DNA from 3 places in the Paraburkholderia sp. FW306-02-B genome. Region 2 is predicted to be linked to each of the others. Evidence: predicted binding sites of a transcription regulator. Region 2 holds the regulator's gene; each other region holds the start of a gene.
The links. Region 2 encodes sigma-54, which starts transcription at its own class of promoters, with help from an activator protein. Its sites were predicted from a motif close to TGGCANGNAANCTGCTTT; they were not measured.
Positions count from the first base shown of each region.

Region 1: the regulator sigma-54 is predicted to act here: its motif matches at 5,337-5,354, upstream of AC3WOG_RS30155 (methanol/ethanol family PQQ-dependent dehydrogenase).
Region 3: the regulator sigma-54 is predicted to act here: its motif matches at 1,912-1,929, upstream of pqqA (pyrroloquinoline quinone precursor peptide PqqA).

Region 1 covers NZ_JBYSXZ010000002.1:1,993,555-2,001,175, forward strand. The annotation lists gene AC3WOG_RS30135 (branched-chain amino acid ABC transporter substrate-binding protein) at 1-693, opposite strand, end outside; gene AC3WOG_RS30140 (D-amino acid dehydrogenase) at 1,145-2,389, shown strand; gene AC3WOG_RS30145 (maleate cis-trans isomerase family protein) at 2,386-3,162, shown strand; gene adh (aldehyde dehydrogenase) at 3,443-4,963, opposite strand; gene AC3WOG_RS30155 (methanol/ethanol family PQQ-dependent dehydrogenase) at 5,437-7,164, shown strand; gene AC3WOG_RS30160 (c-type cytochrome) at 7,256-7,621, shown strand, end outside.
Region 2 covers NZ_JBYSXZ010000001.1:479,899-487,519, reverse strand. The annotation lists gene AC3WOG_RS02195 (monovalent cation:proton antiporter family protein) at 1-921, opposite strand, end outside; gene kdsD (arabinose 5-phosphate isomerase KdsD) at 1,071-2,054, shown strand; gene AC3WOG_RS02185 (KdsC family phosphatase) at 2,054-2,614, shown strand; gene lptC (LPS export ABC transporter periplasmic protein LptC) at 2,611-3,219, shown strand; gene lptA (lipopolysaccharide transport periplasmic protein LptA) at 3,240-3,911, shown strand; gene lptB (LPS export ABC transporter ATP-binding protein) at 3,908-4,693, shown strand; gene AC3WOG_RS02165 (RNA polymerase factor sigma-54) at 4,882-6,399, shown strand; gene hpf (ribosome hibernation-promoting factor, HPF/YfiA family) at 6,569-6,928, shown strand; gene AC3WOG_RS02155 (PTS sugar transporter subunit IIA) at 7,242-7,621, shown strand, end outside.
Region 3 covers NZ_JBYSXZ010000002.1:2,003,585-2,011,205, forward strand. The annotation lists gene pqqD (pyrroloquinoline quinone biosynthesis peptide chaperone PqqD) at 1-61, opposite strand, end outside; gene pqqC (pyrroloquinoline-quinone synthase PqqC) at 58-777, opposite strand; gene pqqB (pyrroloquinoline quinone biosynthesis protein PqqB) at 780-1,703, opposite strand; gene pqqA (pyrroloquinoline quinone precursor peptide PqqA) at 1,773-1,847, opposite strand; gene AC3WOG_RS30190 (sigma-54-dependent Fis family transcriptional regulator) at 2,121-4,097, opposite strand; gene AC3WOG_RS30195 (DUF2964 family protein) at 4,592-4,783, shown strand; gene AC3WOG_RS30200 (DUF3564 domain-containing protein) at 4,850-5,224, opposite strand; gene AC3WOG_RS30205 (c-type cytochrome) at 5,271-5,564, opposite strand; gene AC3WOG_RS30210 (helix-turn-helix domain-containing protein) at 5,783-6,565, opposite strand; gene AC3WOG_RS30215 (response regulator) at 6,575-6,997, opposite strand; gene AC3WOG_RS30220 (response regulator) at 7,183-7,621, opposite strand, start outside.

The DNA.
Region 1 (7,621 bases), on a different contig from region 2:
CTCCTTCACCATCAGCCCGGCTTCGGCGAAATAGCCGGTGTAATAGATGACGTCCGGCTTCAGCGAGGCGACATGGGTCAGCGTCGGCGAGTAGTCCATCTGGCCGGGCGTGATCGCATCGTCGTAGACGACATCGACGCCGTTCTTCTTCAGGGCTTCCACCGTGTTGTCGGCGAGGCCCTTGGAATAGGTCGTGTTGTCGTTGATGACCGCCGCACGTTTCGCGTGCAGGAAGTTCTTGATGAAGTTGGCCGCGAACGGGCCCTGCTCGTCGTCACGGCCGATCGTGCGGAACACGTTCTCGTAGCCCATCTCGGTCAGTTTGGGATTGGTCGACGCGTCCATCACGTAGGGAATGCCGACGCGGTGAAATGTCGTCAATTCCGGCAGCGCCGCGCTGGAGCAGTAGCCGCCGGCCACTGCGACAACGCCTGCATCGACGAGTTTTTGCGCCGCTTGCACCGCTGTCTGCGCGTCGCAGGCGTCGTCTTCCGGCACTAGCTCGATCTGCTTGCCGAGCACGCCGCCAGCCGCATTGATTTTGGCGGCGGCCAGCTTGGCGCCGTTGACGATGTCCTGGCCGGCATTGGCGCTGCTGCCCGACAGCGGCACCGGCACGCCGATCTTGATGGTGGCGCCCTGGCTTCGCGCCAAACCTGGGACCGTGCCGGCGAGCACGGCCAGAGCGGCCATGGCCGCGATTGTCGTTCGCCGCAAAACGCGAACTGCGTCGGGCGTGCCATTCTTCTGAGCAATCATGTTAGCGGCTCCTTATTGTGAAAGGGATCGAAGCGATCCGCCACGCGGATAGACCGGTGACATCAGAAAACGGACGAAAACGTGCGTTCGCGTGCACTGCATGATCCGCCAGATCAACGGCTTGTCTGGCAGGCTCATCGCGGCGCCGTTACGAAAGTGCTCCTTTCATGATAGGTCTCGCCGCACATGGGACGGGATAGGGTATCCGCGTATAAACCACCATTCGAAGTGTCGCCGGCGCTATATTTGAACGGCTAGCAGCTTTGCATGGGATCGGAGTAACGCGCTATGGGGCTGGAGTAAGCGCTAAAGCGCTAACTCCAGCCGACACGCGAACTCCGGTCGACAGCTAAAGCGCTAACTCCGGTCGACACGGGAGTCACGCATGAAAAGCGTAGTGCTGGGGGGCGGAATCGCAGGCGTCACGGCCGCCTGGTACCTCGCGAAAGAGGGCCGTGAGGTCACGGTGATCGAGCGCCGGCCGGGCGTCGCGCTCGAGACCAGTTTTGCCAACGCCGGGCTGGTCGCGCCGGGACATTCGTATACCTGGGCGTCTCCGCGTGCGCCGAAAATCCTGCTGAAGTCGCTTTTCGTCGAAGGGCAGGCGCTGCGGCTCAAGCTCAACGCGGACCCGCACATGTGGATCTGGTGCCTCCAGTTCCTGCGAAACTGCACGGCGGAGCGCTCCCGCGTGAACACGACGCGCAAGGTCAGGCTCTGCCGCTACGCGCAGACCCAACTGCAACAGCTGACTGCCGCCGAGAATCTGCAATACGACCGCATCAGCCGCGGCCTGTTGTATCTCTATCGCGACGAAGCGTCTTTCGCGCGCGGCACGCGGAACATGTCGATCCTCAAGGACAACGGCCTGCCGCTCGAAACGCTCGATGCGGCGCAGGTCGTCGCGCGGGAACCGGCGCTTGGCGCTGCGCGCGACAGGATTGCCGGCGCAATCTATTGCCCAACCGACGAGAGCGGCGATGCGCACCTGTTCACCCGCGCCTTGAAGACGGCGTGCGAACGCCTTGGCGTGCGTTTCGAATTCGATACGCCGATCAGTGCAATCGAGGCGTCCGGCGACCGGATAGTCGGCGTGCATACGCCGGCGGGACTCATGCGAGGTGACGAGTTCGTGCTGGCGCTCGGTTGCTGGTCGCCGATCGTTGCGCGCCCCTTGGGTTATCGGCTATCGGTGTATCCGGTAAAAGGTTACTCGGCCACTTTCCCGGTCGGGCCGGATCACCGTCCGCCGGATCTTGGCGGCGTCGATGAGAACCACCTCGTGGCGTGGGCGCGTTTTGGCCAGCGGCTGCGCTTTACTGCAACCGCGGAATTCGCCGGCTATGACACCCGCCACACGCCCGCCGACTTCACGACCATGCTGCAGGCCGCACGCGAACTGTTCCCCGGCGGCGCCGACTATGACAGTCCGTCCTACTGGGCCGGTCTGCGCCCGATGACGCCAGAGGGTATGCCGTTGATCGGCCGCACGCGTCACAGGAACCTGTATCTGAACACCGGGCACGGACACATGGGGTGGACGATGTCGTGCGGCACCGCGAAACTGCTGGCCGACATCATGGCCGGTCGCCAACCCGAGATCGACATGACAGGGATGACACTGAAATGAACACGAGTGCACTGCAGGACGACGCCTACGCAAGACTCGATTTCGTACTGGACGACGGCATCTGCCGGCGTGCCGCCATTGGCCTCGTGGTGCTCGCCACCGATCATACGATCGAACACGAATGGCGCAAGCTGCTGACGCAGGATGGCGTAGCGTTCTACGAAAGCCGCGTGTACAACTCGGCGGACATCACGCCCGAACGGCTGATGGAAATGGACGCGCGCATTGCGCCGGCGGTGGCGCTGATTCGCCCGGCCGAGCGGATCGATGTCGTGGCGTTTGGCTGCACGTCGGCATCGATGGTCATCGGCGAGGAAAACGTGTTCGCGCGCATCCGCGAAGCGCGTCCCGGTGTTGCATGCACCACGCCGATCACCGCTGCGCTCGCTGCGTTGCGCGCACTCGGCGTCCGGCGCGCCGCACTGTTGACGCCCTATGTGCGCGCGATCAACGACTATATGCGCGACTACATCGAGGCGCGGGGTGTCGGCGTCACGCGTATGGCGTCGTTCGAGCATGCGAACGACAACGAAGTTGCGCGGATTGACGCTGCGTCCCTGCGAGCCGCCGTCGAGCACCTTGCACAGAGCGCCGACGTGGACGCCGTCTTCGTGTCGTGCACGAGCTTGCGCGTCGCCGGGCTCATTCCAGAACTGGAGGCAAGGATCGGCAGGCCAGTGATATCGAGCAACTTCGCGATGGCCTGGCACGCGTTGCGCCTCGCAGGTGTGGAGGATTGCGAGCCGCATCTGGGGAGGTTGTTCGCGCTTTGATCGTAGATAAAGTGCGTGACCTGGGAGCGGTCAGAACGGCTGCTTGCCTTCGCGTTATATAACGCTTCGTTTCTTCAATGGACCTGGCCGTTCGTTCTCGGCCGATGCTACAACCAACGAACAGTTTCTCGGGATGGCGGCGCCGCGCGGGATATGGGGTGTGCTTGCGGTATGCGTGGAAGTAGAACGGAGTGGTTTGCGGTCGACAGCAAACGGCAAGCAAACGGCAAGCAAACGAAACGTCCGGAGCGGCCCTCACGCCGCTCCGGACCAGGCGGCGTTAGAAGAAACCCAACGGCTGCTGGCTATAGCTGACGAGCAGATTCTTGGTCTGCTGATAGTGGTCGAGCATCATCTTGTGCGTCTCGCGACCGATGCCCGACTGCTTGTAGCCGCCGAATGCCGCATGCGCCGGATACGCGTGATAGCAGTTGGTCCACACCCGGCCCGCCTGAATCTGCCGGCCGAAGCGATAGGCGCGCGTACCGTCGCGCGTCCACACACCGGCGCCGAGACCGTAGAGCGTATCGTTGGCGATTTCCAGGGCTTCGTCTTCCGTCTTGAACGTCGTGACCGATACCACCGGCCCGAAAATTTCTTCCTGGAAGATGCGCATCTTGTTGTGGCCGCGGAACACGGTCGGCTTCACGTAGTAGCCCTTGCTCAGTTCGCCGGCGAGCGTGTTGCGTTCGCCGCCGATCAGACATTCGGCGCCTTCCTGCTTGCCGAGATCGACATACGAGAGGATTTTTTCGAGCTGTTCCTGCGAAGCCTGCGCACCGATCATCGTTTTCGTATCGAGAGGATGGCCCTGCGCGATCGCGGCAACGCGCTTCAAAGCACGTTCCATGAAGCGGTCGTAGATCTTTTCATCGACCAGTACACGCGATGGGCACGTGCACACTTCACCCTGGTTCAACGCGAACATCGCGAAGCCTTCGAGCGCCTTGTCGAAGTAACCGTCTTCCTGGTCCATCACGTCCGCGAAGAAAATGTTCGGGCTCTTGCCGCCGAGTTCGAGCGTCACCGGAATGATGTTCTGGCTCGCGTACTGCATGATCAGGCGGCCCGTGGTCGTCTCGCCCGTGAAGGCGACCTTCGCGATGCGCTTGCTCGACGCGAGCGGCTTGCCGGCTTCAAGGCCAAATCCGTTGACCACGTTCAGCACGCCCGGCGGCAGCAAATCCTGGATCAGTTCGATCAGCACCAGGATCGACGCAGGCGTTTGCTCGGCAGGTTTGAGCACGATGCAGTTCCCCGCGGCCAGCGCCGGTGCCACCTTCCACACCGCCATCAGGATCGGGAAATTCCACGGAATGATCTGGCCGACCACACCCAGTGGTTCGTGAAAATGATAGGCCACGGTATCCGCATCGATCTCGGAGATCGTGCCCTCCTGCGCGCGGATGCAGCCGGCGAAATAGCGGAAGTGATCGATCGCGAGCGGAATGTCGGCGGCGAGCGTTTCGCGTAGCGGCTTGCCGTTGTCGATCGTTTCCGCGACCGCGATGCGCGACAGGTTCTGCTCCATGCGGTCCGCAATACGATTCAGGATATTCGCGCGCACGCCCGGTGCGGTGTCGGCCCACGCCTTGCGGGCGCGGTGAGCCGCGTCGAGGGCGAGCTCGATATCTTCTTCCGTCGAGCGCGGAATCGACGTGAAGGGTTCGCCGGTGATGGGCGACACATTGTCGAAGTATTCGCCGCGCACCGGGGGAACCCACTCGCCGCCGATGAAATTGGCGTACTGCCGCGCATACGGAAATTCGACATCGAGAAACTGCATATCTGCGTGATTCATGCTGGACTCCTCCAATGATTGTGTAGCTGGTCTCGATGGAGAAAGCATGCGTTGCCTCCACGCACCCGCAGTGCTGACGCTCTTCATCGTGCGGAGCGTTCAGCGAGAAGCGTGCCATTCGATTCTGGCCGCATCGCGATAGGCGTCAGTCGCGTATGGATGCCGTGCACCGCGTGCGGCGGACCCATCGCGGCGAGTGGATTGAGCGCGAGTCGTTCAATCCGCCCGCGTAGCAACTGTCATTTTTAGCAACACATCCTCGCTCGACTGCGCCAGTGTGCAACACCGGATGTCACGCCGCGGGGGGCGTTCAACGGCGCGGCCGCGCTCGTCCTTCGTGAGCCGCTACGGCTCGCGGCGACGCGACTGCCAATGGCACGCGACTTGCCTTGAATGGTCGGCAGCCAGTCTGCGTTCACTAGACGATGGCGCCGCCGCACGGCCTCGCGTCGACAACTCAACAGGAGACAAGGATGAAAGCACGTTTAACTTCGGCGACGCGGCCCACGGCGCTTGCGATCGGCGTGGCCGCCGCGGTCAGTCTGGTATTCGGGTCGGCTGCCGCAGCCGGCGACTATCCCGCCGTCACCTATGAGCGTTTGACAGCCGCGCAAAGCGATCCCGGTTGGCTCACCTATTACCGCACCTATAACGGCCAGGCGCATTCGCCGCTCAAGCAGATCGACGCCGCCAACGTCAAGAATCTCAAACAGGTGTGGAGCTACAAGTTCCCGGCGGATTTGCAGCAGGGTTTCGAAGCCACGCCGATCGTCAATGGCCGCTACCTGTTCGTGAGCACGCCGAAGGACAACGTGTACGCGTTCGACGCGGCAACCGGCAAGCAACTCTGGAAGTTCGAACCCAAGCTCGGCGCGGAATCGTTCAAGACCGCCTGCTGCGACGTGATCAACCGCGGTGTGGCGTTGTACGGCAAGAACGTCTACGTCGCGATGCTGAGCGGCGACGTCGCCGCGCTCGACGCGCAGACAGGCGCGCTCGCGTGGCGCAAGCAGATGTTCGAGCCGGGTCTGGGCTACGCGTTCTCCCTTGCGCCGCTCGCGCTCGACGGCGCCCTGGTGGTGGGCAGCGCAGGCGGGGAATACGGCGCGCGCGGCTTCATCGCGGCGTTGAATCCCGACGATGGCAGCGTGCTGTGGAAGCGCTTTACGGTACCGGCGGCCGGCGAGAAGGGCGGCGACACGTGGCCGAACGGCATGCAGGAGCACGGCGGCGCACCTGCCTGGCTGACGGGCACCTATGACGCCGCCTCGAAAACGCTCTACTGGGGCGTCGGCAACCCCGGGCCGTGGCTCGCCGATCTGCGGCCCGGCGACAACCTCTACTCCGACTCGCTGCTCGCACTCGATCCGAAAACCGGCAACCTCAAATGGCACTACCAGTACACGAAACATGACACGTGGGACTACGACGGCGTCAATACGCCGGTGCTCGCCACCATCAAGTACCAGGACAAGGAGTACGACGCCATCATCCATGCGGACCGCAACGGCTTTTTCCACGCGATCGACCGCGGCACCGGCAAGCTGATCTACGCGAAGCCCTTCGTCACGGCAAGCTCGGTGACAGGCTATACGGCAGACGGCGCGCCGATCCAGGACGCGTCGAAATATCCGAAGGCCGGCACCACGATCGAAACCTGTCCGAGCTTCCTCGGCGGCAAGAACTGGTGGTCGGTTTCGTACGATCCGGACAAGCATCTTGCGATCGTTCCCGCGCTACATGCGTGCATGTCGCTGTCCGGCAAATCGGTGAACTATATGGAGGGGCTGCCGTACCTCGGCGAAGGCTTCGAAATCAAACCGGAGCCCGGCAGCAAGGGTTATGGCGAACTGCAGGCGATCGATGTCAACACCGGCAAGAAAGTCTGGAGTCACTGGAGCAAGCTGCCGTGGAATGGCGGCGTAGCGACCACGGCGGGTGGGCTCGCCTTTAGCGGCTCGCTCGACGGCCACCTGTACGCGTTCGATGAAACGACCGGCAAGGTGCTGTGGCAAAGCCCGAAACTCGCCAGTGGGATCGTCGCTCAACCGTCGGTGTTCGAGGTCGATGGCCAGGAGTATGTCGCCATCCTCGCCGGTTACGGCGGCGCGAACCCGATCTGGGGCGGTCCGATGGCGAAGGCGGCGGAGAAAGTTCCACGCGGCGGCACGCTGTACGTGTTTGCGCTCAACCACGGCTGATGTTCACCTGGCTGCCGCGACCCGTTTGCCCTACGCACATTTGCGCAGGCCATCCAGTTGTGGCGGCCCGGCTTTTCCCGGAAGCAAGATCATGAAGACTCGACTTAATTCGTTTGCTCTCGCCAGCGTACTGCTGGCCGCCGGCGCGCTGACGCCCGCACTCGCTAGCGCGGGCACCCGCGTCTGCACGTTTCCCGGCAGTCCGTCGACCGCGCTCGACGAGGCGGTGACACGCGAGGCGTTTCGCACGGCGGGTATCGCGCTGTCGCTCGCCCCCGGAGGATTCGACGGCAGCGACGACGACGGCGTGTCGCTGAAAGAACTCAACAAGGCGCTTGCGCGCAAATGCGACGTCATCGCCGGCTTTCCGCGCTCGACAGTCGCCGATGGCTCAGGCAGCAAGCTGACCTTTTCGCGCGGCTATCTGCACTCCGGCTACGTCAGCGTCACCACGCGC
Region 2 (7,621 bases):
CAGGATCGGCCCGAGCAGGAAGCCGAGCACGATGAATGGGTGTTGCCACACCACGCGCGGGTTGAGCAGCATGCCGGTGGTCACGAAGAACAAACCCAGCAGCACGTCCCGAAACGGCTTGATGTCTTCTTCCACCTGATGCCGGTATGGCGTTTCGGCGATCAACATGCCGGCGATAAACGCGCCGAGCGCCAGCGAGAGGCCGAATTTGTCCGTGATAAACGCGGCGCCGAGCGTCACCAGCAGCAGATTGAGAATGAACAATTCCTGAGAACGGCGCCGCGCCACCACGTTGAACCAGCGCGTCATGAAGCGCTGACCCACGATCAACAGCAACGCCAACGCCACGACGATCTTGATCGCCGCCACCCCGAGCGCACTGACGAGGTCTTTCGAATCGCCGCCCAACGCCGAGATGACGATCAACAGCGGCACCACCGCCAGATCCTGGAACAGCAGCACGCCGAAGATATTGCGGCCGTGCTCGGTTTCGATTTCGAGCCGCTCCGCAAGCATCTTGCTGACGATCGCCGTCGACGACATTGCCAGCGCGCCGCCCAGCGCCACGCTCGCCTGCCACGTGATGTGCACCCAGCGCTCAAGCGCGAAGCCGAGCGACACCGCTACCGCGATCGTGCCGAGCACCTGCAACAGGCCGAGGCCGAATACCAGCGTACGCATCGAGCGCAGTTTGGACAGCGAAAACTCCAGCCCGATCGAGAACATCAGGAACACGACGCCGAATTCGGCGAGATTCTGCGCGCCGACCGAATCGGGAATCAGACCGAACGCGTGCGGACCCACGACGATGCCGACCGTCAGATAGCCGAGCATCGGCGGAAGATTCAGAAAGCGAAAGAGCACCACGCCCACCACTGAAGCCAGCAGCAGGAACAGCGTCATTTCGAGCGGGGAAATCATCGGAAAAAACGCATGGGTAAAACGTCCTCGTTCGTCAGCGGAACCGCGCACGCAAAGCGCCGTGCGACAAGGTTGAGGGGCCGGTAAAGGCAGCGACTTGGCACAGCAGGCCCGGCGCGGCGAACAAGCGCCTTTGCTATACTCCGCGCATGATAGCGAAAATCAATGGCGACCGGGCACTCGCGCTCGCTCGTGACGTGCTCGACATCGAAGCGGACGCCGTGCGCGCGCTTCGCGATCAACTCGACGATGGTTTCGTCGGGGCGGTCGATTTCATCCTGGGTTGCCGTGGACGCGTAGTCGTTTCCGGCATCGGCAAATCGGGGCACGTGGCCCGCAAGCTGGCGGCCACGCTCGCCAGCACCGGCACACCGGCATTCTTCGTCCACCCCGCGGAAGCCAGTCACGGCGACCTCGGCATGATCACCGCCGACGACGTCTTCGTCGCGTTGTCGAATTCCGGCGAAACCGAGGAACTGGTGTCCATTCTGCCGCTGATCAAGCGCATGGGCGCAAAACTGATCGCGATGACGGGTCGGCCGTCCTCGAGTCTCGCCCAACTGGCCGACGTGCATCTGAATTCCGGCGTGTCGAAAGAAGCATGTCCGCTGAATCTTGCGCCGACCGCCAGCACCACCGCCGCGCTCGCGCTCGGCGATGCGCTCGCGGTCGCCGTGCTGGATGCGCGCGGTTTCGGTTCGGACGACTTTGCCCGCTCGCATCCGGGCGGCGCGCTCGGCCGCCGCCTGCTCACTTACGTACGCGACGTGATGCGCACCGGCGACCAGGTGCCGAAGGTGACACCCGAGGCCACCGTACGCGACGCGCTGTTCCAGTTGACCGCCAAACGCATGGGCATGACGGCGATCATCGATCACGAAGGGCGCGTCGCCGGCATTTTCACCGACGGCGACTTGCGCCGCGTGCTCGAACGCAGCGGCGATTTCCGCGATTTGCCGATCGCCTCGGTGATGACCGCCGGCCCGCGCACCATCGGCCCGGACCAACTCGCCGTGGAAGCGGTGGAACTGATGGAGCGCCACCGGATCAATCAGATGCTGGTCGTCGACGAAGCAGGCAAGCTGATCGGCGCACTCAACATGCACGATCTGTTCTCGAAGAAGGTGATCTGATGGCCGCCGCGCCCCTTACCGCCACCGAACGCGCAAGCCGCGTCAAGCTGATGATTTTCGACGTCGACGGCGTGCTGACCGACGGCGGCCTGCTGTTTACGGCGGAAGGCGACACGATGAAGGCGTTCAACTCGATGGACGGCCACGGCATGAAGCTGCTGCGCGAGGCCGGCATCGAAACGGCGATCATCACCGGCCGCAAGTCGGGTATCGTCGCGGCGCGGGCGAAGGAAATGCACATCACCCATGTCTATCAGGGCGTGCAAGACAAACCCCAAGCGTTCGCGGACCTGCTGAAGCAAACCGGCATGACGCCGGAAGAATGCGGCTACATGGGCGACGACTGGGTCGATCTCGGCGTGATGCTGAAGGTCGGTTTCGCCGCGGCGCCGGCCAATTCGCATCCTGAAGTGATCGCCCGCGCCCACTGGGTGAGCGAAGCGCGTGGCGGTCACGGAGCGGCGCGCGAAGTCTGCGACACGTTGCTGCGCGCGCAGCACAAATACGAGGCGCTTCTCGCGGCTGCCTGCAGCGGCGAACAGCGAGGCCTCGTCGGATGAACCAGTTCCGCCTGACCTCACTGATTCCGCTCGTTGCAATGGCGGCGCTCGCCGGCATCACGTGGTGGCTGCTGCAAGCCACCATGCCGCGGCAAAACGAAGGCGTGGCGCGCCCGAAGGAGCACACGCCCGACTACTTCGCGGACAACTTCTCGGTTTCCGAACTCGACCAGTCGGGCTCGACGCAATACCGCCTGACCGCAACGCACCTGATCCATTACGAAGACGACGAACTGAGCGATCTGGTCAAGCCGGCCATGCGCGCCTTCCAGCCGGGCAAGCCGATCGTCACCGCGACCGGCGACACCGGCAAGGTGAACGGCGATGCCTCGATCGTGGATCTGTACGACAACGCGCGCATTCTGCGGGTGGCCGGCAACGGCGATCCGCAGATGCAAGCGGATTCGCAGCATTTCAGGGTGCTGGTCAACGACGATGTGATCGAGACCGAAAAGCCGGTTAAACTTCAGCGCGGCATGTCTGTGATGACAGCCAGCGGCATGAACTACAACAACGTCACCCGGGTTATGCAGCTGTTCGGCAACGTGCGCGGCGCGATCGCCGCGTCCGAAGGCTCCGCCAGCTCGCCCAGGCAACCCGGGTAATCCATTCCAGGCGTGACTGCATGAACGAATCGTTCCCCCGTTTTGATACCGGCCGCTCGCGTACCCTGTCCGCGTGCCGCGCCGGACTCGCTGCGCTCTTTGTCGCGTTGCCGCTCGCCGGCTTCGCGCCGCTTGCGCACGCGGATCGCGCCGACAAGGACAAGCCGCTGAATATCGAAGCGGACAACATGACTTACGACGACCTGAAGCAGGTCAACATCTTCACCGGCCACGTGGTTGCGACCAAGGGCACGATCGTGATCAAGGCCGATCGCGTCGAAGTCACGCAAGACCCGCAGGGCTATCAGTACGCCACCGGCACTTCGTCGGGCGGCAATCTGTCGTATTTCCGCCAGAAACGCGAAGGCCTCGACGAATACATTGACGGCACGGCAATCCGCATCGACTACGACGGCAAGCAGGATCTGACCACGCTGACCACCAACGCCACCGTGAAACGCCTGCAAGGCCTGTCCACGGTCATGGACCAGGTGCACGGCAGCGTCATCACGTATGACGGCCAGAGCGACTTCTACACTGCGAAGGCGGGCAAGGATGTCGCCGGCCCGGGCAATCCGAACGGCCGCGTGCGCGCCATGCTGTCGCCGCGCAACGGCGGCGCCGCGCCGCTGAACGGCGCATCGGCCACGCTCGCGCCGTCCACCACGATCCAGGGAGCGCCGAACCAGTGAGCACCTCCGCGTCCCTCCCCAATCGCAAGCCGGCCGGCACCAGCAGTTCGCTGGCGGTCCGTAACCTGAAAAAACGTTACGGCTCGCGCACTGTCGTCAAAGATGTATCGCTCGACGTCAAAAGCGGCGAAGTGGTCGGTCTGCTTGGCCCCAACGGCGCCGGCAAGACCACCTCGTTTTATATGATCGTCGGCCTCGTGCCGCTCGATGCGGGCGAAATCGATCTGGACGGCAAGTCGATCAGCTTGCTGCCGATTCATAAGCGCGCATCGCTGGGTTTGTCATATCTGCCGCAGGAAGCTTCGGTGTTCCGCAAGCTCACCGTCGAAGAAAACATTCGCGCGGTGCTGGAATTGCAGCACGAAGACAACGGCAAGCGGCTCTCGAAAGACGCCATTACCAGCCGCACCGAAGCGTTGCTCGACGAACTGCAGATCGCTCACCTACGCGAGAATCCGGCGTTGTCGCTGTCGGGCGGCGAGCGGCGCCGGGTTGAAATCGCGCGCGCGCTGGCCACCAATCCGAGTTTCATTCTGCTCGACGAACCGTTCGCGGGTGTCGATCCGATAGCGGTTCTGGAAATCCAGAAGATCGTCAAGTTCCTGAAACAGCGCAATATCGGCGTGCTCATCACCGACCACAACGTGCGCGAAACGCTCGGCATCTGCGATCACGCATACATCATCAGCGACGGCAGCGTGCTGGCTGCCGGTGCGCCAAGCGACATCATCGAAAATGAAAGCGTGCGGCGTGTCTATCTGGGCGAACACTTCCGCATGTAAGTACACAAAGGATTGCCGGCGGAGCGAACGCGCATCATCCGCCGGCCCCTTTGCGGCAGCCGCACATCCGCACTTTTGACCTGGGCCGTCCCGCGCCCGGCGCTGCCGAAAACCGGCGCACGCGTTATTGCGAATGTCGCAAGGTATCGCGGTCGTGGCAAACTCTCTACAATGAATCTCAACTTGCCATGAAAGCCAGCCTCCAACTCCGCCTATCGCAGCATCTTGCGCTGACCCCGCAACTGCAGCAGTCCATCCGGCTGCTTCAGCTGTCTACGCTCGAACTGCAGCAGGAAGTCGCAATGGCGATCTCGCAGAATCCGCTCCTCGAGAACGAGGACGACTGGATCGCGAGTCCCCTGCGCGTGGCGGCCGACGGCTCGCTGATCGCCCAGGCGCCCAACTCCTCGGCGCCGCCCGACCAGATGGGGGGCAATACGTCGTCCTCGTCCACCAGCAGCAGCGAGCGCGCCGAGAACGGCGAGCCGCAGGGCGTCGACGAATATAACGGCCTCGCGGGAGAGGGTAACGGCGACGCGTCGCAATGGAATCTCGACGACTACGGCCGCTCCGGCAACGCGTCGGACGACGACGATCTGCCGCCGCTGCAAATCCACGAATCGAGCACCTCGCTGCGCGATCACCTGATGGCGCAATTGCGCGTTACCCAGGCGGGCCAGCGCGACCGCGCGCTGATCACCTTCCTGATCGAATCGCTTGACGACGACGGCTACCTCACCGCCACGCTGGACGAAGTGCTGGCCGACATGCCCGAAGAGCTCGAAGTCGACCTCGACGAGTTGAACGCCGCACTCGCGCTGCTGCATAGTTTCGACCCGGCGGGTGTCGGCGCGCGCTCCGCGTCCGAATGTCTCAAGCTACAGCTGCTGAGGCTCGACGGCTCGCCTACCCGCACGCTCGCGCTCGACATCGTTGCCCATCATCTGGAACTGCTCGCGGCGCGCGATTTCACGCGCCTGCGCAAACATCTGAAGGCCAGCGACGACGACCTGCGCGATGCGCATCTGTTGATACGCTCGCTCGAGCCGTTTCCCGGCGCGGCCTACGGCAAGGCGGAAGCGGACTATGTCGTGCCGGACATCATGGTGCGCAAAACGGCACAGGGCTGGCAGGCGGAACTGAACCCGGAAGTCGTGCCGAAGCTGCGGATCAACCATCTTTACGCGAATATTCTGCGCAATAACCGGGGCGATCCGGGCAGCGGATCGTTGCGCCAGCAACTGCAGGAAGCGCGCTGGCTGATCAAGAATATCCAGCAGCGGTTCGAGACGATCCTGAGGGTCGCGCAAGCTATTGTCGAACGTCAAAAGAGCTTTTTTGTGCACGGCGAAATTGCCATGCGCCCCTTGGTTTTGCGGGAAATTGCTGATACGCTGGGCCTACACGAGTCGACTGTCTCGCGTGTGACAACCGGTAAATACATGCTGACCCCATTCGGGACGCTTGAATTTAAGTACTTCTTCGGGTCACACGTCTCAACCGACACGGGCGGCGCGGCCTCCTCCACGGCGATTCGCGCGCTCATCAAGCAACTGATAGGAGCGGAAAACCCGAAATCTCCTCTTTCAGACAGCCGCATAGCCGAACTGCTGGCGGAACAGGGCTTCGTGGTCGCACGGCGTACCGTTGCGAAGTACCGCGAAGCGCTCAAGATTCCGGCAGTCAACCTGCGCAAGTCTCTGTAGCCCGTCGCCTCCCGCGGCGGGCATTTACCGGCCGCTCCGCAGTTGGCGGACAGGCCGGCCGATGCGACCTGCCAGAAGTCAGTCACCGGGGGGCGACTCAGGCAAGCCGACGATCGACCGGACCTACGTCATTGTGCGGAACAAGCGGCATCTAGCTTGGAGAAGCACTATGAATCTGCAGATCAGTGGACACCACCTCGAAGTAACGCCTGCGTTGCGCGAATACGTGATCACCAAACTGGATAGGGTGCTAAGACATTTTGATCAGGTCATCGACGGCAGTGTGGTCCTCTCGGTCGACAACCACAAGGAAAAGGAAAAGCGGCAAAAGGTTGAAATCAACCTGCATTTGAAGGGTAAAGATATCTTTGTCGAGAGCTGTGACAGCGACCTCTACGCTGCGATCGATCTGATGATCGACAAGCTCGACCGGCAAGTGATACGCCACAAAGATCGTCTGCAGGGCCATCAGCATGAGGCGATCAAGTACCAGCCGCTGGCGCCGCAAGTTGACGTGCCGCCGCAATAAGGAAAATTGGAAGGTTTTCCTTACCCAGCTAAACCGCCCGAAACCGGGCGGTTTTTCGTTTCTGGGCCACTCCCGGGTTGATCTTGGGCCGCTTTTGAAGCCCGTGCGAGCCCCGTCTCGGGCTGCGGCGCCGCGATCGTTGTACCCATCGAACAAACCCATCACGCATCGATGGCGCGCCGCACCATCCGTGCCTACCCTGTTCTATAATGTTCCGGTTACCATCGGGGTCAAGCGAGCTCAAACGGAAGTCGGTCGGCCGGAGTCCTGCGCTGTCGGACTCCAATGCACATCGCCGTGAGCATCAAAACGAATGGAACACCACTCAAACGCCCCAGCGAGGAGAACCCAGGCCACGTTTTCGCCTGTCAACATGAATCGTTTAGCCAAATTTCTTCCCCTCGAGAACGTCGTCGTCGGACTATCGGTCACCAGCAAGAAACGCGTGTTCGAGCAAGCGGGCCTGATTTTCGAGAACCAGAACGGCATCGCCCGTAGCACGGTCACTGACAATCTGTTTGCGCGCGAGCGCCTCGGATCGACGGGGCTTGGTGAAGGCGTCGCGATTCCGCATGGCCGGATCAAAGGCTTGAAGCAGCCGCTCGCCGCGTTCGTCCGCCTCGCCGAAGCCATCCCCTTCGAATCGCCCGACGGTCAGCCGGTTTCGCTGCTGATCTTCCTGCTGGTGCCTGA
Region 3 (7,621 bases), on a different contig from region 2:
GGAACATCGTGCGCAGACGCGGTCGCAGGCTGGCGTAGTGGTCGAGGTGTGGGGCGTTCATACGGGGTACGCCTTTTCGATGGCGTCGAGCATCGACCAGAGAATGTCGAGCTTGAAGCGCAGGATGTCGAGGGCACGCTGTTGCGCGTCCAGTGTCTTGAAGTGGCTGAGCGTGACCGCGAGCCCGTGCTCGACATCGCGCTGGGCGAGCGGAATGCGGCTGCGAAAGTACTGCAACCCGTGCGAGTCGATCCACGGATAGAGGTCCGGCCAGCCGGCCAGTCGGTCGCGATGGATCTGCGGCGCGAACATCTCCGTGAGCGACGAGCAGACCGCCTCCTGCCACGGCGCCCGCCGCGCGAAATTGACATAGGCGTCGACCGCGAAGCGCACGCCGGGCAGCACCTGTTCGAGTGACCACAATGCGTTACGGTCGATGCCAACCGCGTCGGCGAGGTGCGCCCACGCTTCGATACCGCCGGGGTTGCCGCCGTAGCCATCGTGATCGTGCAGCCGCTCGATCCACAGGCGGCGCGTCTGCCGGTCGTCGCAGTTGGACAGGATCGCGGCGTCCTTGAGCGGGATGTTGATCTGATAGTAAAAGCGGTTTGCAACCCAGCCGCGAATCTGCTTTGGCGAACACTGGCCACTGTTCATTCGCTGATTGAACGGATGATGAATGTGATAGTGCGCGCCGAGCGCGCGCAGGCGCGCTTCGAATTCGCCCGGCGGCCAGGGGGCGGTGTGGGCAACAGCGGTGGGCAGCGGGGCGTTCATGGCTATACCTGAAATTGCATTCCGTCGCGTGCCACTTCAATACCGCGGGCGCGTATCACGGCATGTTCGGCGGAATGCGGGTCGAGAATCGGATTGGTGTTGTTGATGTGAATCAGCACCTTGCGCGTTGCATTGGGCAGCGCGTCGAGCAGTTGGACCATGCCTGGCAGACCCTGATAGCCGCACTGCGCAAGATGGCCCATGTCCGCCGCGTGATGAGTGGACAGACCGAGGTCGATCATCTCCGTAGCGGACCAGAAGGTGCCGTCGACCAGCACGAGTTGCGCAGAGCGCATCGCTTCGAGCACGGCTTCCGGCGCGGCCGCGAGACCCGGCGCATAGAAAACGCGCGCACCTGTGGCGACGTTCTCGATCAGCAGCGCGATGTTATCGCCGGGCGCGGCTTCGGCGCGGCGCGGCGAATAAGGCGGCGCCTTGCTCTCGATCGGCAACGCGGTGAAGCGGATGCCCTCCACCGGCGCGACCGTGAAGGGTTGTTCGAGCGCGATCTCGTGACGCTCGACGCCGCAGAAATGATCGAGCAGCGGCACGATCGGCAAGCCGGTCGAGAGGTCGTCGAACACGGGTGAGCAGGCATACAGCGGCAGGGGCGTCGTGCGTTCGCGCAGCATCAGCAGACCGGTGACGTGATCGATCTGCGCGTCAATTAGCACGACGGCGGCGATGCCGCTGTCGCGGATCGAGCGGGCGGGTTGCAGTTCCGGATTCGCGCGCAACGGTGCGAGCAGATCCGGCGATGCGTTGATCAGAATCCAGTCCACGCTGTTCCCGCTCACTGCAATCGACGATTGGGTGCGCGGCAACACGCCGCCGGTCTGGTTGCGGGCCTGGGTGCAGTTCGCACAGTTGCAGTTCCATTGCGGCAGTCCGCCGCCCGCACCCGAGCCAAGAATCTTGATCTTCATGAGCCATGCTCCGGGCGCCACCGCGCACGCTCACTCACTGCGAGAGGCGGGCGGCGCTTCTTCGATGCTTCAGCGATTGGCGATGTACATCGTGATTTCAAAACCGAAACGCAGATCGGTATAGGCGGGGGTGGTCCATTGCATGGCTGTCTCCTTGGATACGACATGTGATTGAGGAACCGCATCGAGGAAGCGGTCATATCGATCAAACGCAAGGTCTATGCCGGGCGTGTCAAGCGGTGCTTCGGACGCACTCGACTCCCCAAAAGCGTTTTGCATCCCGAACGGATGCATTGTTGGACACGAGCGCACTCCTTGCCGCGCAAAAACGGACCATCCGACCCGGCGCGGCAAACAACGCGCTGTTCAATTCGAGTACACCACTGTTGCAAATTGGAGCACCTGTGACGCAAGCGGTCAGACCGCGTCGTCGGCGTTGTCCGGGCCTTGCGCGGGTAGCTTGCGATAGATCGTATTGCGCGAGACGCCGAGCGCGCGAGCGGCGGCCGACACGTTGCCGCCGTGCTGCGCAACCGTCCTGGCGATGACGCTGGCTGCGACGTCCTCCAGCCGCCCGCTTGATAGCGGTAAGGTTTCCGTGGGGCCCGCAGGCGCGGCGGCAGCGCTGCGCAGGTCGTCGAAGAAGTCGTCGGGCAGATGCTCGCGCCGGAGTTGGCCGTCCGCATCGACCATGGCGGCGGCGGTCCGCAGAAGATTGCCGAGCTGGCGAAAATTACCGGGCCATGCACATCGCTCGAACAGCGTCATCACCTCATCGGCGACGCTCAGACGCTGCCCGTCAGCGCTTTCGGAAGACGCGCATTGAAGCATCTTCTGGATCACGGCGGACAGATCCGTGCGCTCGCGCAGCGGCGGCAATTTCACCACCAGCCCATTCAGGCGGTAATACAAATCCTCGCGAAAGCGGTTCTGCGCGATCATTTCACGCAGATCGCGGTGGGTTGCGCAAATGATGGCGATATCGACCGGAATCGACTTCGCGGAGCCGAGCGGATTGACCAGCCGCTCCTGCAGCACGCGCAGCAGCCGCACCTGCAGCGGATAGGGCATGTCGCCGATCTCGTCGAGAAATAAGGTGCCGCCGTTGGCCTGCAGCAATTTGCCGACAGCGCCTTTGCGCCGTGCACCGGTGAAGGCGCCTTCTTCATAGCCGAACAACTCGGATTCGATCAGCGTTTCCGGTATCGACGCGCAGTTGACCGCGACGAACGCACCCGCGCGGCGCGGCGAGTCGTTGTGGATCGCCTGGGCGAGCAGTTCCTTGCCGGTACCCGTCTCACCGGTAATCAGGATCGGAATGTCCTTGCCGATCACCTTGCGGACTTTGGCGATCACCGCCGCGATCTGCGGGTCGCCGGTGTCCAGATAGCTGAGTCTCGACAGTGCGCTCGCGGCCGGCGGCGGTGGCGGCTCGGCCCGGTGCGCCGGTCGTGCTTCGCGTTGCACCTCCGGCGGCCAGCCGTCGTCGACGCGCGTGACACGCCGGAACTCGACGTGCGCGCAAACTACTGTGCCGTTGTTCAGATTCAGCGACAGGTGCCGGTCCCGGCTGACGCGCAAACGGTCGATCAGTTGCGCGCTGGTGAGGCCGAATAGCGACGACAGGGTATGCGCGCGCAATCCGGCGAGCGGCAGGCCGAGTTGGAATTGCGCACTGCGATTGGCCGACAGGAAGCGGCCATCGCAGGTGAACGCGACGATGCCTTCCATCAAGGTGCCGAGAAATTCGGGCCGCCCATGAAAGGCAATTTGCAAGGTTTCGCGAAAGGTGTTGGTAAATAAATGATTCTCGATCATCTGCACGGACATTTTCGCCAGCGCCATGGTGTGCTGGTGGTAGCTGCGATGGTCGCCGGTGACGTCGAGCACGCCGATCAGATCGCCGTACGGATCGAGGATCGGCACGCTGGAGCAGGTGAGGAAGCGATTGGCTGCCAGGTAGTGCTGCGCGCCATGCACGACCGTCGGGCATCGCTCCGCGAGCGCCGTGCCGATTGCGTTAGTGCCTTGCCGGTCTTCCGCCCAGTTCGCGCCCGGGCGCAGCGCGACTTTCTCTGCTCGCCGCAGAAAGTCATCGTCGCCGATCGAATGAAGGATCAGCCCTTCGGCGTCGGTCAGCACGATCATGCTCTGCGTGTTGACGATCTGTTCGTGCAGCGTTTCCATCACCGGGGTGGCATGCGCGCACAGAATGCGGCTTTGCTCCAGCTTCAACGCGAGTTCCGCGGCCGGCAGGACGTCGTAGTCCGGCCGCATCGAGGCACTCAAGCCGAATGTCTGCGAGCGCTCGTGTGATTTCTGAATGGATGGCGTGAGCCAGGCCGCTTCACGCGGTGCGACTGCCGTCGTGGCGTGATGGACATCATCGCGCATTGTCTCCTCCTGCGAGTCAGGTCTGGTCATTCGCCAGAACCGTATGGGTGCAACTTTAAGCAAATCGCGCGCCAGATCCGGCACTCCATTCGTGAGAACGGGGCGCCCGTGGTGGACATCGATTGCGCGGCGGTCTTGAAGACGTCAAGACGGGTGCCCCACAACGGTCACATCACGATCGAACGTCGGAACGCCGGACCGCTTAATCTCGATGTTTTCGATGAATCAGCGTGGGCGTAAGTCGACTATGACGGTCAGGCCGGCGATGCGCTTGATCCATATCAAGAGAAGAACGGCGCCGAGCGCTGGTCGGCTTTCTCCTGTTGAATGGTCCCTCGGTTTTGCGAGACCCGCTTGCAAATGAAGTGAAGTATCCAGACCTTGATGCAAATCAATAACAATACCTTGGCTGGATCGATGATCAATTCGTGATCGACGGCTCGCGAACAGCCGCGTCGATGCGAAATCACTCGCCTTGAGCCAAGGGAGAAATCATGGTCCGGGCAGAACCGAGGATCGTCGTGGCGGCGGTTGCCGTTTTTGTCGCATTAGCCGGTTTGACGGCATTGATCCGCGGCCTGCTGTTCGATAGTACGGACTTCGTTCGCTTTGGCGCGGCGGCGCTGGTTGCCGGTGTTGCCTGCTTCGTCATCCTGCTGAACCCTACCGCGGGAGACGATACCTGATACACGGTCAGGACCGGCAATCAGTCCCGCAGTAGTACTCGACCCTGGTGGCCGGGGCGGCAACGCTTATTCGCTGTCATCGGCGGCAAAGATGCCGTCTTCCGGCTGCGTGCTTTCATTGTCGACACATTGCACGTGCCAATGACCCGTCATCAGCGATCTGCCCGCATCGGAGCACCATTGCGCACGTCCGGTCTCGCCCTCGAATGGTCCGGAACCGGCGTTCAGATCGAGCCCTTCGAGTATGCAACAGGGCGTCGAATCGTGCGGTCCGCAGACGAGCGTGTTGCCGCAATCGACGTGCAAGGCGCCCCATTCGGGCAACTTGAGCCCCATATGCCCCTCGCGCGACCATTGGCGCGTGTCTTTGTCGAGCCACAGGATGACGAATGCCATGGGATTGACACGGTCGAACGTGTCGAGGTGGATGGTGAGGCGCATGATGTTCTCCGTGCATGGTGCGAACATGTGCAAACAAGCGGGGTGCCTATTGACTCAAAACCCACTGGATCAACGTGTGGGCATCCCCGGACGTCAACGGGCCGCCACGCTCCGCCGCCAAAGGCATTGCCATATCGCCCCAGTGGGCCTTGCCGCCAAGTCGCAGCTTGTGTTCAAGCATGACGTCGGCGTTCGGCACGCCGCGATAACGGTTGGCGATCTGTTGAAACGACGGCGCGAGAAAAGGCGCGTCCCGGGTATGGCAGAACATGCAATGCTGTTGATCGACCAGCGCCGTCGGCTCGGACTGGGCGAGCGCTGCGCCGCTTGCTGCCAGCAACAGCGTAAGTGCGCTTGCAGGGAGATAGCGCAGGGGCGGGGCGTTCACGGGACACACTCCAGGAAGGGTTGCGAGTTCAGTGTAAAGGCGGTGCCGTGCCCGCGATTGACTCATATCAAGGCAATGTTTCTCCTTCCGTCCGACGATTCGTCCATGGCAGTGGCGCGCAGCGGTATCGCGTCGAACAGCGGTGACGAGCCGTGCATGCTCTGCCCGGACTAGATGCGCGCGAGGCCCTCGAGGTCGAGAATCCTGATCTGCTTGCCGTGTGTATCGACCAGGCCGTCTTTCTGAAATTTTGAAAACATGCGGCTGACCGTTTCGAGTTTCATCCCGAGGTAGCTGCCGATCTCCTCGCGCGTCATGCGCAAATTGAATTCCGCCGGCGAATAGCCGCGTGTCTTGAGCCTTCCAGACAGGTTCAGCAGGAATGCGGCGACCCGCTGGTCGGCGGACATCGTGCCGAGCAGCATCATGAGGCTCGCCTCGCGAACGATCTCGCCGCCCATCAGACGATGGACGTGCTGCTGCACGACCTTCACCTCACGGCACATGACTTCGAGCAGATGGAACGGAATGATGCAGACGTTGCTGTCCTCGAGCGCTATCGCGTCGCAGCTGTGCCGGCCTGAGCAGACACCGTCGAGACCGAGCGAGTCGCCCGCCAGATGAAAGCCGGTGACCTGTTCGCGGCCGTCGCGATGCATGACGACGGTCTTGAACGAGCCGGCGCGGACCGCATAGATGCTCTGGAACGAATCGTCGGCGTGGTACAGCGATTCACCGTGTTTGATCGTGCGGGAAACGCAGATCAGCGACTCGATGCGCTCCAGTTCGGCTGGCGTCAAGCCTTGTGGCATGCAGATCGAGCGCAGCGTGCAGTTTGAACAGCGCGCGGCGCGGCGAGTCGGCACTGACGTTGCGAGCGCGGAATTGCCTGAAGCCGGCCGCGAGACACGCTGAAGCGGCATGATTTCGGAATATTCGGCGACGTCAGACATGGTGTGCTCCTAGCTAGTTGAATCATTGAGGCCACGCGCGCAACGCTCGTGGGCAATCCGCGTGATCGTGCTGCATGCAAGATCGAATTCGTTCGTTTTGTCGAAGAAGTACTGCGCGCCGGCCGCGAGGCACGCTTGCCTGAACCACGTACCTGAGTGATTCGTCAGCACGATAATGATCACCCGCGAGATGCGCCGCGCGAGGCCCTGCAGCAGTTCCATGCTGGTGCCGCCGATCAGGCGCAAATCCATGACCACGACGTCGGCGCCGGTAGCGTCGATGCCGGTGAGCGCGGCGCCGGGTTCCTCGGCTTCGCCGACAATCTCGACACCGTCGATTGCGCCAAGGAGCGCGACCATGCGTTGTCTGATCGGAATCGCGTCTTCAACGAGGAAGACGCGCAGTGCTTGCTGGGCCGGGCTTGAGTTCATGACTCAAAGTATCGGTCGCGCTGTCTCGAAATAGAATCGGCGGCGAACGAACTTCGGGTAGGCGAGTGCGAAGGCGTGTAGGGGATTTCCTACACGCCGCGAATGCGGCGGCGGATGAAGCCGGGCGATCGGCGAATGGATGTGGGGAGCGGATGTGGTCCGGCGGCCGGCGCGCCGCCCCGGACCTAGATTTCGTCGTCTTCGCCGAGCAGCTTGTGGCGCAGCGCGTAACGCACCAGCGCGGCTTCGTGCGGCATCTGCATTTTTTCGAGGATGCGCGTTTTGTAGGTGCTCACCGTTTTGCTGCTGACGCACAATTCCGTAGCGATTTCGGTGATGGTTTGCCCTGCGGCGATGCGACGGAACACATCGAACTCACGGTCGGACAGGCGTTGATGGGGCAACGTGTCGGCGGGCTCGTTCAGGCTCTGCGCAAAACGCTCGGCCATCGCGAGACTCACGTAGACGCCCCCGGATGCGACTTTGGTAACGGCGGTCACCAGTTCGGCACTGGCGCTTTCCTTGGTTAGATACCCCGATGCCCCCGCTTTGAAAGCGCGTACCGCATACTGCTGCTCCGCATGCATGGTGAGCACGAGAATCCGCAGTGCGGGTTTTTCGTCC